DNA from 2 places in the Escherichia sp. TC-EC600-tetX4 genome. Region 1 is predicted to be linked to the other one. Evidence: predicted binding sites of a transcription regulator. Region 1 holds the regulator's gene; the other holds the start of a gene.
What was found. Region 1 encodes Fur, which represses iron uptake genes when iron is present. Its sites were predicted from a motif close to ATAATAATGAGAACNACTATCAA; they were not measured.
Positions count from the first base shown of each region.

Region 2: the regulator Fur is predicted to act here: its motif matches at 4,668-4,690, upstream of zupT (zinc transporter ZupT).

Region 1 covers NZ_CP079924.1:3,163,149-3,171,046, reverse strand. The annotation lists gene chiP (chitoporin) at 298-1,704, shown strand; gene chiQ (ChiQ/YbfN family lipoprotein) at 1,754-2,080, shown strand; gene fur (ferric iron uptake transcriptional regulator) at 2,164-2,610, opposite strand; gene uof (fur leader peptide) at 2,603-2,689, opposite strand; gene fldA (flavodoxin FldA) at 2,899-3,429, opposite strand; gene ybfE (LexA regulated protein) at 3,569-3,862, opposite strand; gene ybfF (esterase) at 4,002-4,766, opposite strand; gene seqA (replication initiation negative regulator SeqA) at 4,951-5,496, shown strand; gene pgm (phosphoglucomutase (alpha-D-glucose-1,6-bisphosphate-dependent)) at 5,522-7,162, shown strand; gene KXD89_RS15375 (lipoprotein) at 7,376-7,870, shown strand.
Region 2 covers NZ_CP079924.1:700,058-707,955, reverse strand. The annotation lists gene nudF (ADP-ribose diphosphatase) at 1-98, opposite strand, end outside; gene tolC (outer membrane channel protein TolC) at 303-1,784, shown strand; gene KXD89_RS03415 (DUF1190 family protein) at 1,932-2,603, shown strand; gene KXD89_RS03410 (glutathionylspermidine synthase family protein) at 2,609-3,769, shown strand; gene ygiD (4,5-DOPA dioxygenase extradiol) at 3,807-4,595, opposite strand; gene zupT (zinc transporter ZupT) at 4,738-5,511, shown strand; gene yqiD (protein YqiD) at 5,569-5,739, opposite strand; gene ribB (3,4-dihydroxy-2-butanone-4-phosphate synthase) at 6,001-6,654, opposite strand; FMN riboswitch at 6,758-6,906, opposite strand; gene ubiK (ubiquinone biosynthesis accessory factor UbiK) at 7,028-7,318, shown strand; gene KXD89_RS03380 (fimbrial-like protein) at 7,602-7,898, shown strand, end outside.

The DNA.
Region 1 (7,898 bases):
AATAACAAAACATAATTAAATAAAATGTAACCGCTTTCATCTTGCTGGAATTTCACGCTTTTATTCTTCTGCAAGCCTTTCAACCGCAAACTTAAGCCTTGTAACAAAAATCATCAAAATATGTGCGGTTGCTCATGTTCTTACATTCTGGTTACAGAAAGAGATTGATAATTCGCGTCGCGAAAAATAGTCTGTTCCTGTAGTCAGCGAGACTTTTCTCAACGCTACTTTTTTAATTTTTATTTTTTCGCTGTTCACCTTTGGTGCAGCAATTTATACGTCAAAGAGGATTAACCCATGCGTACGTTTAGTGGCAAACGTAGTACGCTGGCGCTGGCTATCGCCGGTGTTACAGCAATGTCGGGCTTTATGGCAATGCCGGAGGCTCGCGCCGAAGGATTCATCGACGATTCAACCTTAACCGGCGGTATCTATTACTGGCAGCGTGAACGCGACCGTAAAGATGTTACCGACGGCGACAAATACAAAACCAACCTTTCTCACTCCACCTGGAATGCCAACCTCGATTTTCAGTCCGGTTATGCTGCTGATATGTTCGGCCTTGATATTGCTGCGTTTACGGCGATTGAAATGGCGGAAAACGGCGACAGCTCCCACCCGAACGAAATCGCGTTTTCAAAAAGTAATAAAGCCTATGACGAAGACTGGTCCGGCGACAAAAGCGGTATAAGCCTGTATAAAGCTGCGGCCAAATTTAAATACGGTCCGGTTTGGGCGAGGGCAGGTTACATTCAGCCAACTGGTCAAACGCTGTTAGCGCCGCACTGGAGCTTTATGCCAGGTACTTATCAGGGGGCGGAAGCCGGGGCGAATTTTGATTACGGCGATGCTGGTGCGTTGAGTTTCTCCTACATGTGGACCAACGAATACAAAGCGCCGTGGCATCTGGAAATGGATGAGTTTTATCAGAACGATAAAACCACCAAAGTTGATTATCTGCACTCCTTTGGGGCGAAATACGACTTCAAAAATAACTTCGTACTGGAAGCGGCATTTGGTCAGGCGGAAGGGTATATCGATCAATATTTTGCCAAAGCCAGCTACAAATTTGATATCGCCGGTAGCCCGTTAACCACCAGCTACCAGTTCTACGGTACCCGAGATAAAGTTGACGATCGCAGCGTCAACGACCTTTATGACGGCACCGCCTGGCTGCAAGCGTTGACCTTTGGTTACCGGGCGGCTGACGTAGTGGATTTGCGCCTCGAAGGCACCTGGGTTAAGGCTGACGGTCAGCAGGGATACTTCCTGCAACGTATGACTCCAACCTACGCTTCCTCAAACGGTCGCCTGGATATCTGGTGGGATAACCGTTCTGACTTCAACGCCAACGGCGAAAAAGCGGTCTTCTTCGGTGCGATGTATGACCTGAAAAACTGGAATCTTCCAGGCTTCGCCATCGGCGCTTCCTACGTTTACGCATGGGATGCTAAACCTGCGACCTGGCAGAGCAATCCGGATGCGTACTACGACAAAAACCGGACTATTGAAGAGTCTGCCTACAGCCTGGATGCGGTCTATACCATTCAGGACGGTCGCGCCAAAGGCACGATGTTCAAACTGCATTTCACCGAATACGACAACCACTCCGACATCCCAAGCTGGGGCGGTGGTTACGGCAACATCTTCCAGGATGAGCGTGACGTGAAATTTATGGTAATCGCACCATTCACCATCTTCTGATGCCCGACGCGGCAGGTTTTGTGCCTGCCGCACGTTTGAGGAATTTGCTATGAAAAAACTGATTCTCATCGCCATAATGGCATCGGGGCTGGTAGCTTGTGCGCAATCAACCGCGCCACAGGAAGACAGTCGTCTGAAAGAGGCATACAGCGCCTGTATCAACACCGCACAAGGTTCGCCAGAAAAAATTGAAGCCTGCCAGAGCGTGTTAAACGTGCTGAAGAAAGAGAAACAACATCAGCAGTTTGCCGACCAGGAAAGTGTACGCGTACTGGATTATCAGCAGTGTCTGCGTGCAACGCAAACCGGAAATGATCAGGCGGTGAAAGCCGATTGTGATAAAGTCTGGCAGGAAATACGCAGTAATAACAAATAAGTGAGAGCTGTAACTCTCGCTTTTCTTATTTCCCTTGCATAAAAAAGCCAACCCGCAGGTTGGCTTTTCTCGTTCAGGCTGGCTTATTTGCCTTCGTGCGCATGTTCATCTTCGCGGCAATCGCCTTCGGCACAGTGACCGTAAAGATAGAGACTGTGGTTAGTCAGGCGAATGCCATGTTTTGCGGCAATTTCACGCTGACGCGCTTCGATGGAATCATCACTAAATTCGATAACCTTGCCGCAGTCGAGGCAGATCAGGTGATCGTGGTGATGTTGCTGTGTCAGTTCAAATACGGATTTACCGCCTTCAAAATTGTGGCGGGTGACGATACCAGCGTCGTCAAACTGGTTCAGTACGCGATATACCGTAGCCAGACCAATTTCTTCACCCATATCGATCAGACGTTTGTATAAATCTTCCGCACTGACGTGATGGTTGTCCGGCTCCTGAAGAACTTCCAGGATTTTTAAACGAGGAAGCGTTACTTTCAGGCCAGCTTTCTTTAGGGCGGTATTGTTATCAGTCATGCGGAATCTGTCCTGTTACTAAGCGGTTCACTTCATTAGAAGAAGTGACAGAATTTGCTCTTGAGATAATGCGTATCATTATAGAATTGCCACGCCTAAATGAAAACCACAAGTCCCTGGCAAATATTGTTAATAAAAACGTGGCACAGCTTACATTTACAACGGCAAGGCCACTTGAACACCGGGACATTGTACAGGTACAACAGCAAAAGTTACAAATTTGTAGCAATTATTTTGATTGGCATTATCTATTAATACGGCGTAGACATGAGTCTACGCCGCATCACATCAGGCATTGAGAATTTCGTCGAGATGCAACTCTTCAGAAATCTGTTTAACCCATTTTTCTACACGTTCAGCGGTCAGTTCCGGCTGACGGTCTTCGTCGATAGCCAGACCGACAAAGTGGTCGTCATCTGCCAGACCTTTTGATGCTTCGAAATGATAGCCCGCAGTTGGCCAGTGACCAACGATGGTTGCACCGCGCGGTTCAATGATGTCGCGGATGGTGCCCAATGCGTCGCAGAAATATTCGGCGTAATCTTCCTGGTCACCACAACCAAACAGCGCAACCAGTTTGCCGTTGAAATCAATCTCTTCGAGAGTCGGGAAGAAGTCATCCCAGTCACACTGCGCTTCGCCGTAATACCAGGTTGGGATGCCCAGCAGCAGAATGTCATAAGCTTCCAGATCTTCTTTGCTGCTTTTTGCAATGTCATGGACATCGGCAACGTCTTTACCAAGCTGTTTTTGAATCATTTTTGCGATATTTTCGGTATTACCGGTGTCGCTGCCGAAAAAGATGCCAGTGATAGCCATGAGTGAAATAACCTCTTGAAACTTATTGAAATGGGGGTGGAAAATTGCCCACGGATAAAGGCAATCATAGCAGAACAGGCAGTCTTGCGGAATCAGCAAACGAGCAGGACTGCACACTGTGCTACATGAAAGTGGAAATTTAAACGATGCCCTGACTACGCAGCGCCGCCAGTTGCTGCATTAACATCTCTTCGATCAGTTCGCTACGGCTCATATTGCGCGACTCCGCCAGCTCGTTCAGCGCCTCGACAGCTTCCGCGTTCAGCTTCAGTTCGACACGCTTAAGGCCACGTACTTTGTCGCGTTTTAGCTGGTTGCGTTTATTAATACGCAGCTGTTCATCGCGCGAAAGCGGATTAGTTTTCGGTCGTCCCGGTCGACGCTCGTGCGCGAACAGATCTAATGTCGTACGGTCCGTTTGTTCTTTGGCCATGATCTTGGTGACTTCGGGGGAAACAATCAGCCAGGCCTCTGCCCGGATGGATAGCGCGCCATAATACATCAGCGCGATGAGTCACGCCAACGCCCACGCGCGGAAAGCGACGCGGACGCTGGGTTTTTAATCAGTTGCGTTAATCATTGAGATAGCGACGGATAGCGCGTAATACCGCATCCGGTTTTTCAGCATGGACCCAGTGACCCGCGCCTGCAATCACATGCGCCCGTGCCTGTGGAAATTGAGCCAGTAAATCATCACGGTACTGCTCGCTAACATACGGAGAATTGCCGCCAGGGATAAACAGGGCAGGGTGATCCCATGCCGGGATTTTCTCCCAACCTACAATATGCGGATACTGATCCCACAATACCGGCACGTTAAAGCGCCACTCCCCGTCAACAAAAGATTTCAGCAGAAACTGAATCACCCCTTCTTCATTAAGATGCTGGCGCATTATTGCTGCTGCTTGCTGGCGAGTTTGTGCGTCCGATTCACTGACCGCGTTGATAGCCGCAAAAATCTCATCATGACGGCGTACGTGATAGTCGACCGGCGCGATATCGATCGCCACCAGTTTATCGATGCGATCGGAGGCTAGTGCAGTAAGTGCCATTACCGCTTTACCGCCCATGGAGTGACCGATAAATGTTGCTTTGTCGATCTGCTGTGCATCCAGAGTATCAACAAGATCCTGCGCCATCGCCGGGTAATTCATTACCGGATCTCTCGGTGAAAGACCGTGGTTACGCATATCAACCTGGATGATATTGTGATCGTTTACCAGATCGCGAGCCAGTACGCCAAGGTTGTCGAGGCTGCCAAACAGACCGTGGACAAGAACGATGGGAGAATTATTGTGCTGGTTTTGTGCAGTTTGCGCGCGGATATTCAATTTCATGGCAAAGTTCTTTTTTTCGCGTTGTCGGGTTAGGGTATTATGTTGACCATTGTGCCACAGGGCTGCAACAAATAAGGTTTATTCCGAGTTTTTCTGCAAGCCAGGCTTGACGCTATCCGCTGCCGGGATTTATTCATATACTCCTGGCGACTTGTATTCAGCTAAGACACTGCACTGGATTAAGATGAAAACGATTGAAGTTGATGATGAACTCTACAGCTATATTGCCAGCCACACTAAGCATATCGGCGAGAGCGCATCCGACATTTTACGGCGTATGTTGAAATTTTCCGCCGCATCACAGCCTGCTGCTCCGGTGACGAAAGAGGTTCGCGTTGCGTCACCTGCTATCGTCGAAGCGAAGCCGGTCAAAACGATTAAAGACAAGGTTCGCGCAATGCGTGAACTTCTGCTTTCGGATGAATACGCAGAGCAAAAGCGAGCGGTCAATCGCTTTATGCTGCTGTTGTCTACACTATATTCTCTTGACGCCCAGGCGTTTGCCGAAGCAACGGAATCGTTGCACGGTCGTACACGCGTTTACTTTGCGGCAGATGAACAAACGCTGCTGAAAAATGGTAATCAGACCAAGCCGAAACATGTGCCAGGCACGCCGTATTGGGTGATCACCAACACCAACACCGGCCGTAAATGCAGCATGATCGAACACATCATGCAGTCGATGCAATTCCCGGCGGAATTGATTGAGAAGGTTTGCGGAACTATCTAAAACGTTGCAGACAAAGGACAAAGCAATGGCAATCCACAATCGTGCAGGCCAACCTGCACAACAGAGTGATTTGATTAACGTCGCCCAACTGACGGCGCAATATTATGTACTGAAACCAGAAGCAGGGAATGCGGAGCACGCGGTGAAATTCGGTACTTCCGGTCACCGTGGCAGTGCAGCGCGCCACAGCTTTAACGAGCCGCACATTCTGGCGATCGCTCAGGCAATTGCTGAAGAACGTGCGAAAAACGGCATCACTGGCCCTTGCTATGTGGGTAAAGATACTCACGCCCTGTCCGAACCTGCATTCATTTCCGTTCTGGAAGTGCTGGCAGCGAACGGCGTTGATGTCATTGTGCAGGAAAACAATGGCTTCACCCCGACGCCTGCCGTTTCCAATGCCATCCTGGTTCACAATAAAAAAGGTGGCCCGCTGGCAGACGGTATCGTGATTACACCGTCCCATAACCCGCCGGAAGATGGTGGAATCAAATACAATCCGCCAAATGGTGGCCCGGCTGATACCAACGTCACTAAAGTGGTGGAAGACAGGGCCAACGCACTGCTGGCCGATGGCCTGAAAGGCGTGAAGCGTATCTCCCTCGACGAAGCGATGGCATCCGGTCATGTGAAAGAGCAGGATCTGGTGCAGCCGTTCGTGGAAGGTCTGGCCGATATCGTTGATATGGCCGCGATTCAGAAAGCGGGCCTGACGCTGGGCGTTGATCCGCTGGGCGGTTCCGGTATCGAATACTGGAAGCGTATTGGCGAGTATTACAACCTCAACCTGACTATCGTTAACGATCAGGTCGATCAAACCTTCCGCTTTATGCACCTTGATAAAGACGGCGCGATCCGTATGGACTGCTCCTCCGAGTGTGCGATGGCGGGCCTGCTGGCACTGCGTGATAAGTTCGATCTGGCGTTTGCTAACGACCCGGATTATGACCGTCACGGTATCGTCACTCCGGCAGGTTTGATGAATCCGAACCACTACCTGGCGGTGGCAATCAATTACCTGTTCCAGCATCGTCCGCAGTGGGGCAAAGATGTTGCCGTCGGTAAAACGCTGGTTTCATCTGCGATGATCGACCGTGTGGTCAACGACTTGGGCCGTAAACTGGTAGAAGTCCCGGTAGGTTTCAAATGGTTTGTCGATGGTCTGTTCGACGGCAGCTTCGGCTTTGGCGGCGAAGAGAGTGCAGGGGCTTCCTTCCTGCGTTTCGACGGCACGCCGTGGTCCACCGACAAAGACGGCATCATCATGTGTCTGCTGGCGGCGGAAATCACCGCTGTCACCGGTAAGAACCCGCAGGAACACTACAACGAACTGGCAAAACGCTTTGGTGCGCCGAGCTACAACCGTTTGCAGGCAGCTGCGACTTCCGCACAAAAAGCGGCGCTGTCTAAGCTGTCTCCGGAAATGGTGAGCGCCAGCACCCTGGCAGGTGACCCGATCACCGCGCGCCTGACTGCTGCTCCGGGCAACGGTGCTTCTATTGGCGGTCTGAAAGTGATGACTGACAACGGCTGGTTCGCCGCGCGTCCGTCAGGCACGGAAGACGCATATAAGATCTACTGCGAAAGCTTCCTCGGTGAAGAACATCGCAAGCAGATTGAGAAAGAAGCGGTTGAGATTGTTAGCGAAGTTCTGAAAAACGCGTAAACACATTTAATAAAAAAAGGGCGGTCGCAAGATCGCCCTTTTTTACGTATGACAAACACAGAATTGCCTGATGCGCTACGCTTATCAGGCCTACGAGGATGGTGCAATATATTGAATTTAAGCGATTTTGTAGGCCGGATAAGGCGTTCACGCCGCATCCGGCAAAAACAACGAACACTTTGTCAACAAACTGAGTAGCTCAAGGAAATCCCAATGAAGACCAACAGGAGTCTGGTCGTCATAGTGTCACTAATTACCGCCACATTACTGCTGACTGCATGCGCCCAACCTGAACAATCATCATTAGCTGGCGACTGGTTACTGACCCCTAAAGATAAAACCAGAGGATTAACGGGTAGCATTGCGGTAAATATTGCACCTTTCCGGTGTAAGACAAATTGCCGTGGTGATAACTTACCTGATAATACCCGCCGCTGGCAGTTGTCAGGCGGGAACGAAAAAGAACTTACTTATCTTCATAATATGTCAGCACAAGAAAAGGTCGGTTTAAATCCCGGTTGGCAATGCTACACCTCATTTTTTATGCGGGTTTGCCAGGGCAAGCCCGGCACTCGACCGATAGTCAATGAGGATTATGTCAGCGAAAGCGGATTTTTTGGCTCGATGATGCATGTCGGGATTATTGAGTTACGACGCTGCCAGTCAGAAAATTGCCAGCAAGAATTGAAAGCGATAAATACACATTAAAATAGTGAGTCCGGGAATGAAACCCGGA
Region 2 (7,898 bases), 2.1 Mb from region 1:
AGATCTAATGAAAAAAAGCCGCGATAAAGTGTTTCTCGTGCAATAATTTCTACATCGTTTTTGCCAAATGTAACGGGCAGGTTGTCTGGCTTAAGCATTGTTAATGTCCTGGCACTAATAGTGAATTAAATGTGAATTTCAGCGACGTTTGACTGCCGTTTGAGCAGTCATGTGTTAAATTGAGGCACATTAACGCCCTATGGCACGTAACGCCAACCTTTTGCGGTAGCGGCTTCTGCTAGAATCCGCAATAATTTTACAGTTTGATCGCGCTAAATACTGCTTCACCACAAGGAATGCAAATGAAGAAATTGCTCCCCATTCTTATCGGCCTGAGCCTTTCTGGGTTCAGTTCGTTGAGCCAGGCCGAGAACCTGATGCAAGTTTATCAGCAAGCACGCCTTAGTAACCCGGAATTGCGTAAGTCTGCCGCCGATCGTGATGCTGCCTTTGAAAAAATTAATGAAGCGCGCAGTCCATTACTGCCACAGCTAGGTTTAGGTGCAGATTACACCTATAGCAACGGCTACCGCGACGCGAACGGCATCAACTCTAACGCGACCAGTGCGTCCTTGCAGTTAACTCAATCCATTTTTGATATGTCGAAATGGCGTGCGTTAACGCTGCAGGAAAAAGCAGCAGGGATTCAGGACGTCACGTATCAGACCGATCAGCAAACCTTGATCCTCAACACCGCGACCGCTTATTTCAACGTGTTGAATGCTATTGACGTTCTTTCCTATACACAGGCACAAAAAGAAGCGATCTACCGTCAATTAGATCAAACCACCCAACGTTTTAACGTGGGCCTGGTAGCGATCACCGACGTGCAGAACGCCCGCGCACAGTACGATACCGTGCTGGCGAACGAAGTGACCGCACGTAATAACCTTGATAACGCGGTAGAGCAGCTGCGCCAGATCACCGGTAACTACTATCCGGAACTGGCTGCGCTGAATGTCGAAAACTTTAAAACCGACAAACCACAGCCGGTTAACGCGCTGCTGAAAGAAGCCGAAAAACGCAACCTGTCGCTGTTACAGGCACGCTTGAGCCAGGACCTGGCGCGCGAGCAAATTCGCCAGGCGCAGGATGGTCACTTACCGACTCTGGATTTAACGGCTTCTACCGGGATTTCTGACACCTCTTATAGCGGTTCGAAAACCCGTGGTGCCGCTGGTACCCAGTATGACGATAGCAATATGGGCCAGAACAAAGTTGGCCTGAGCTTCTCGCTGCCGATTTATCAGGGCGGAATGGTTAACTCGCAGGTGAAACAGGCACAGTACAACTTTGTCGGTGCCAGCGAGCAACTGGAAAGTGCCCATCGTAGCGTCGTGCAGACCGTGCGTTCCTCCTTCAACAACATTAATGCATCTATCAGTAGCATTAACGCCTACAAACAAGCCGTAGTTTCCGCTCAAAGCTCATTAGACGCGATGGAAGCGGGCTACTCGGTCGGTACGCGTACCATTGTTGATGTGTTGGATGCGACCACCACGTTGTACAACGCCAAGCAAGAGCTGGCGAATGCGCGTTATAACTACCTGATTAATCAGCTGAATATTAAGTCAGCTCTGGGTACGTTGAACGAGCAGGATCTGCTGGCACTGAACAATGCGCTGAGCAAACCGGTTTCCACTAATCCGGAAAACGTTGCACCGCAAACGCCGGAACAGAATGCTATTGCTGATGGTTATGCGCCTGATAGCCCGGCACCAGTCGTTCAGCAAACATCCGCACGCACTACCACCAGTAACGGTCATAACCCTTTCCGTAACTGATGACGACGACGGGGCTTCGGCCCCGTCTGAACGTAAGGCAACGTAAAGATACGGGTTATCTGCCGCATTCTTCCCCCTTCTCGCTTCAATTTCGACCAGCCATCCTCTATTCTGATGGGTATTTACCACTGGTCCCGGAAGACAAAAATGAAACGGACAAAATCCATACGCCACGCATCGTTCCGCAAAAACTGGAGCGCACGCCATCTGACACCAGTCGCTCTCGCGGTTGCCACTGTTTTTATGCTGGCTGGCTGTGAAAAGAGTGATGAAACAGTGTCTCTCTATCAAAATGCTGACGACTGTTCAGCTGCAAACCCAGGCAAAAGCGCCGAATGTACCACCGCGTACAACAATGCGCTGAAAGAAGCCGAACGTACTGCGCCGAAATACGCCACCCGTGAAGACTGTGTTGCTGAATTTGGTGAAGGTCAGTGCCAGCAGGCACCAGCCCAGGCTGGCATGGCACCAGAAAACCAGGCGCAGGCCCAGCAATCCAGCGGGAGTTTCTGGATGCCGCTGATGGCCGGTTACATGATGGGGCGTCTGATGGGCGGCGGCGCGGGATTTGCACAGCAGCCGCTGTTCTCCTCGAAAAACCCAGCCAGTCCGGCTTACGGTAAATATACCGACGCGACGGGTAAAAACTATGGCGCAGCCCAGCCAGGCCGCACCATGACCGTACCGAAGACGGCAATGGCACCAAAACCGGCGACCACCACTACCGTTACCCGTGGCGGTTTTGGTGAATCTGTTGCCAAACAAAGCACTATGCAGCGTAGTGCAACCGGTACCTCTTCTCGTTCAATGGGTGGCTGATACCGATGGAAAGAGTCAGTATTACCGAGCGCCCGGACTGGCGTGAGAAAGCCCACGAATACGGTTTCAATTTTCACACCATGTACGGCGAGCCGTACTGGTGTGAAGATGCTTACTACAAGTTGACCCTCGCCCAGGTTGAAAAGCTGGAAGAAGTCACCGCCGAACTGCACCAGATGTGCCTGAAAGTGGTGGAAAAAGTGATCGCCAGCGATGAGCTGATGACCAAATTCCGCATTCCAAAACACACCTGGAGTTTTGTGCGCCAGTCATGGCTGACGCACCAGCCATCGCTTTATTCGCGTCTTGATCTGGCGTGGGATGGCACTGGTGAACCTAAACTTCTGGAAAATAACGCCGATACGCCAACGTCACTATACGAGGCGGCGTTCTTTCAGTGGATCTGGCTGGAAGATCAGCTTAACGCCGGTAACTTGCCGGAGGGCAGCGACCAGTTTAACAGTCTGCAAGAAAAACTGATCGATCGCTTCGTTGAGCTGCGTGAACAGTATGGCTTCCAGTTGCTGCATCTCACCTGCTGTCGCGACACGGTGGAAGATCGCGGAACCATTCAGTATTTGCAGGACTGCGCAACGGAAGCTGAAATTGCTACTGAGTTCCTCTACATCGATGATATCGGGTTAGGTGAAAAAGGTCAGTTCACGGATTTACAGGATCAGGTAATTTCCAACCTGTTCAAACTGTATCCGTGGGAATTTATGTTGCGTGAGATGTTCTCAACCAAGCTGGAGGATGCAGGCGTACGCTGGCTGGAACCGGCGTGGAAGAGCATTATCTCCAACAAGGCACTTCTACCGCTACTGTGGGAGATGTTCCCGAATCACCCGAACCTGCTGCCCGCTTATTTTGCGGAAGATGATCATCCGCAAATGGAAAAATATGTGGTTAAACCGATCTTCTCCCGTGAAGGCGCAAACGTGTCGATCATTGAGAACGGCAAAACCATTGAAGCAGCGGAAGGTCCGTATGGCGAAGAAGGGATGATTGTTCAGCAATTCCACCCGTTACCGAAATTCGGCGACAGCTATATGCTGATTGGTAGCTGGCTGGTGAACGATCAACCCGCCGGAATTGGCATTCGTGAAGACCGTGCATTGATCACCCAGGATATGTCTCGGTTTTATCCACATATTTTTGTTGAATAAGCCACGATACCGGATGGCACTCGCCATCCGGTAATTGTTAGCCTATCTGCACCGACAGCATACTCAGGCTGCCCATTTCTATACCCTCAACCGGAATGGTAATTGGCTCCTGCCCATCCCACGCACCTAACACATACAACAACGGCAAATAATGCTCTGGCGTTGGGTTCGATAACGTGCCACCTTCATGGTCGAGGTAATTCACCAGAGGATGTTGTTCCACTGGCCCTTGCCACGTCAGATTCGCTTTCACATACTCATTAAACGACGTCGCCCACGGATACGGTGAACTATCACCGTGCCACTTCACTGTGCGCAGGTTATGCACCACGTTACCGCTGGCGACCAACATTATTCCTTCATCTCGCAGCGCTGCCAGTTTGCGCCCCATTTCGAAATGCCAGGCGGCAGGTTTGCTACTGTCGATACTCAACTGCACCATCGGGATATCAGCGTCAGGATACATCTTAATCAGCACGCCCCACGAGCCGTGGTCAAAGCCCCAGGCTTCTTTATCCAGCGTCACCGGGATCGGCGCTAACAGCTCAACCAGACGCTGTGCCAGCGCAGGCGAACCCGGAGCAGGATAATGCGTATCGTACAGCGCCTGCGGGAAGCCACCAAAGTCATGAATCGTGGGCGGCGTCTCCATCGCGGTCACTCCTGTTCCACGGGTAAACCAGTGAGCCGAAACCACCACAATCGCTTGCGGGCGTGGCAATGTCATCCCCAACTTCTGCCAGCTGCGGGTATACAAATTATCTTCCAGCACGTTCATCGGACTACCGTGACCTAAAAACAATGCTGGCATACGTGTTGAAGACATGATGATATCCTTAACTAAAGGTGTCATTTTGATATCCTCACAATACGCTTGTTCGGCGGAGTAAGAACCCGGATAACAATGATGATGATCATCAGTTATTTTGACGATCTGCCTGAAGGTGAAGATTTATAAGGAGTTGTCGATGTCAGTACCTCTCATTCTGACCATACTGGCGGGGGCAGCCACGTTTATTGGCGCGTTTCTCGGCGTTCTCGGGCAAAAACCCTCGAACCGCTTACTGGCGTTTTCGCTAGGTTTTGCGGCGGGGATCATGTTGCTCATCTCATTAATGGAAATGCTTCCTGCCGCACTAGCAGCTGAAGGAATGTCGCCTGTGTTGGGTTATGGAATGTTTATCTTCGGTCTGCTTGGCTATTTTGGCCTGGACCGCATGTTGCCACATGCTCATCCGCAGGATTTAATGCAAAAATCGGTGCAGCCGTTGCCAAAATCGATCAAGCGCACAGCCATTCTGCTCACTCTCGGCATCAGTCTGCATAACTTCCCGGAAGGGATTGCCACCTTTGTCACGGCGAGCAGCAACCTGGAGCTGGGATTTGGCATCGCACTGGCCGTCGCGTTGCACAATATCCCTGAAGGTCTGGCAGTGGCAGGCCCGGTTTATGCGGCAACGGGGTCTAAACGCACCGCGATTCTGTGGGCGGGGATTTCTGGACTAGCAGAAATTCTTGGTGGTGTGCTGGCGTGGTTAATCCTCGGTAGCATGATTTCCCCGGTGGTCATGGCGGCAATCATGGCGGCGGTTGCAGGAATTATGGTGGCGCTCTCGGTTGATGAATTAATGCCGCTCGCCAAAGAGATTGACCCTAATAATAACCCCAGCTATGGCGTACTATGTGGAATGTCAGTGATGGGATTCAGTTTAGTGCTGCTACAAACGGCGGGAATTGGTTAAAAACAACATCAGAAGTTGTCCAGCGCATGGACAACTTCTGCCAGCTTCACGAAAGCCTTATTCTACCTTTTCGGCTGTCTCTTCTCTCGTACTGTTTAAGTATTTGTTCCGCGCTTCAAGCAGTGCGTCTCTGTCCTGGCGAAACGCCCGACAATAACGTTTCAAATGCAGGAAATAACCCACCACAACCAGAGCAATCAATACAATCCAGTACCAGGCGATAAACATCCTTTTACCCTTAATATTTAACAATACTAAACATTTAGCGTATAAATTTCACATATCCTTTTTCGGATATATTCATATGGTCGCATAATAACGGAACAATTATATGATTTTGATCATAATGAAAAAGAATGCCTGATATTAATGAAATTTTCTCATAGAAAGAGAAGCGGAATTAACATCTTGCATAGCAGGGAAAAATAAAAACCGAAGCCTGCTACAACTTCGGTTTCTTGATTAAGGCAGTAAATTAAGCAGCGGTTTTCAGCTGGCTTTACGCTCATGTGCCTGACGGTATGCCACCAGGTCTTCAATAGTCACGAGCGCCATATTGTGTTTATTGGCAAACTCAATACACTCTGGTGCACGCGCCATCGTGCCATCGTCATTAGTCAGCTCACACAGTACACCAGCCGGTTTAAAGCCTGCCAGCGTCATCAGATCAATAGTTGCTTCAGTATGACCGCCACGCGTCAGTACACCACCTGCCTGAGCGCGAAGTGGGAAAACGTGGCCAGGACGATTCAGATCTGACGGTTTTGCGCCATCGGCAATCGCTGCGCGAACGGTCGTAATACGGTCAGCGGCAGAAACACCGGTAGTCACACCTTCAGCTGCTTCAATGGTCACGGTAAAACCGGTGCCATAGGCGCTGGTGTTATTTTCTACCATCATTGGCAGATCGAGTTGTTTACGGCGATCTTCAGTAATGCACAGGCAAACAATACCGCTACCGTGGCGAATGGTCAGCGCCATCTGCTCAACAGTCATGGTTTCTGCCGGGAAGATCATATCACCTTCGTTTTCACGGTCTTCATCATCAAGCACCATTACACCGCGTCCTTCACGCAGCGCAGCCAGTGCATTTTCAACACGTTCGAAAGGCGTACCAAAAGAGGAAAGTAGCGTCTGATTCATGGTAAAAAAACCTCACTAAAATTATGGTTACCAGAATCAGGGCAGTCTTAGGAGTGGCGGCATATAGCCAAAATAACGTGAGCGGGTCCATGCCCGACAGAATCGTTACTCTCTCCCATCCGGACTCTAACCGTCGGCCCCGGAATTACACCGGATCTGCTGTCCTTTGAGTTCGCACCCAAAGCGCTCGCGGGCTTTCAACTGAGTTGATTTACCGCCGGTGGGGAATTTCGCCCCGCCCTGAGAATAAGCGGATTCACTATAACGCTAATGATTAGCGGCAGCAACGCATAGCTTCACATAATTCTGGTTTATGACTTACCCTTATCGCACTACAATGGCACTCAACACCTATCAGTACAGGGAAACTACAATGATTGACCCGAAAAAAATTGAGCAAATCGCTCGCCAGGTTCACGAATCAATGCCTAAAGGAATCAGGGAGTTCGGGGAAGATGTGGAGAAAAAAATCCGCCAAACCCTACAAGCGCAGCTGACGCGCCTCGACCTTGTAAGCCGTGAAGAGTTCGACGTCCAAACGCAAGTCCTGTTACGGACTCGTGAAAAACTGGCGCTGCTTGAACAAAGAATCAGCGAACTGGAAAATCGCAGTACTGAGATCAAAAAGCAGCCAGATCCAGAGACTCTCCCCCCAACGCTGTAAACATTCGTCTTTAATGCACTGTAAATTATGAATTAATCCTCTAATTTATAGTGCTTTCTATTACCTTATCGCGTAATCCCATTCAGAAAACCATCACAAAAATGAATGAGTACAATTGAAAGTATAATTGCAATGTATTTTTTAAGTTTTACTTAATCGATATTTAGATAAACTAATTTTATAAAAAACACAAAATAAAATATCATATTTCAATGATTAGTAGTCCTTAAATAACAGTTACTAATCATTCTCTTTTCTACTTATCTTTATATAAAGGAATATTATGTCCGCTTTTAAAAAGTCACTTCTTGTTGCTGGCGTAGCAATGATTCTTTCCAATAACGTGTTTGCTGATGAAGGTCACGGTATTGTTAAATTTAAAGGTGAAGTTATCTCTGCTCCATGTTCTATTAAACCAGGTGACGAAGATTTAACTGTAAATCTGGGTGAAGTAGCAGATACCGTACTGAAAAGCGATCAGAAATCTTTGGCTGAACCTTTCACTATTCACCTGCAGGACTGCATGCTGAGTCAGGGTGGAACTACTTATTCAAAAGCGAAGGTTACTTTCACTACAGCA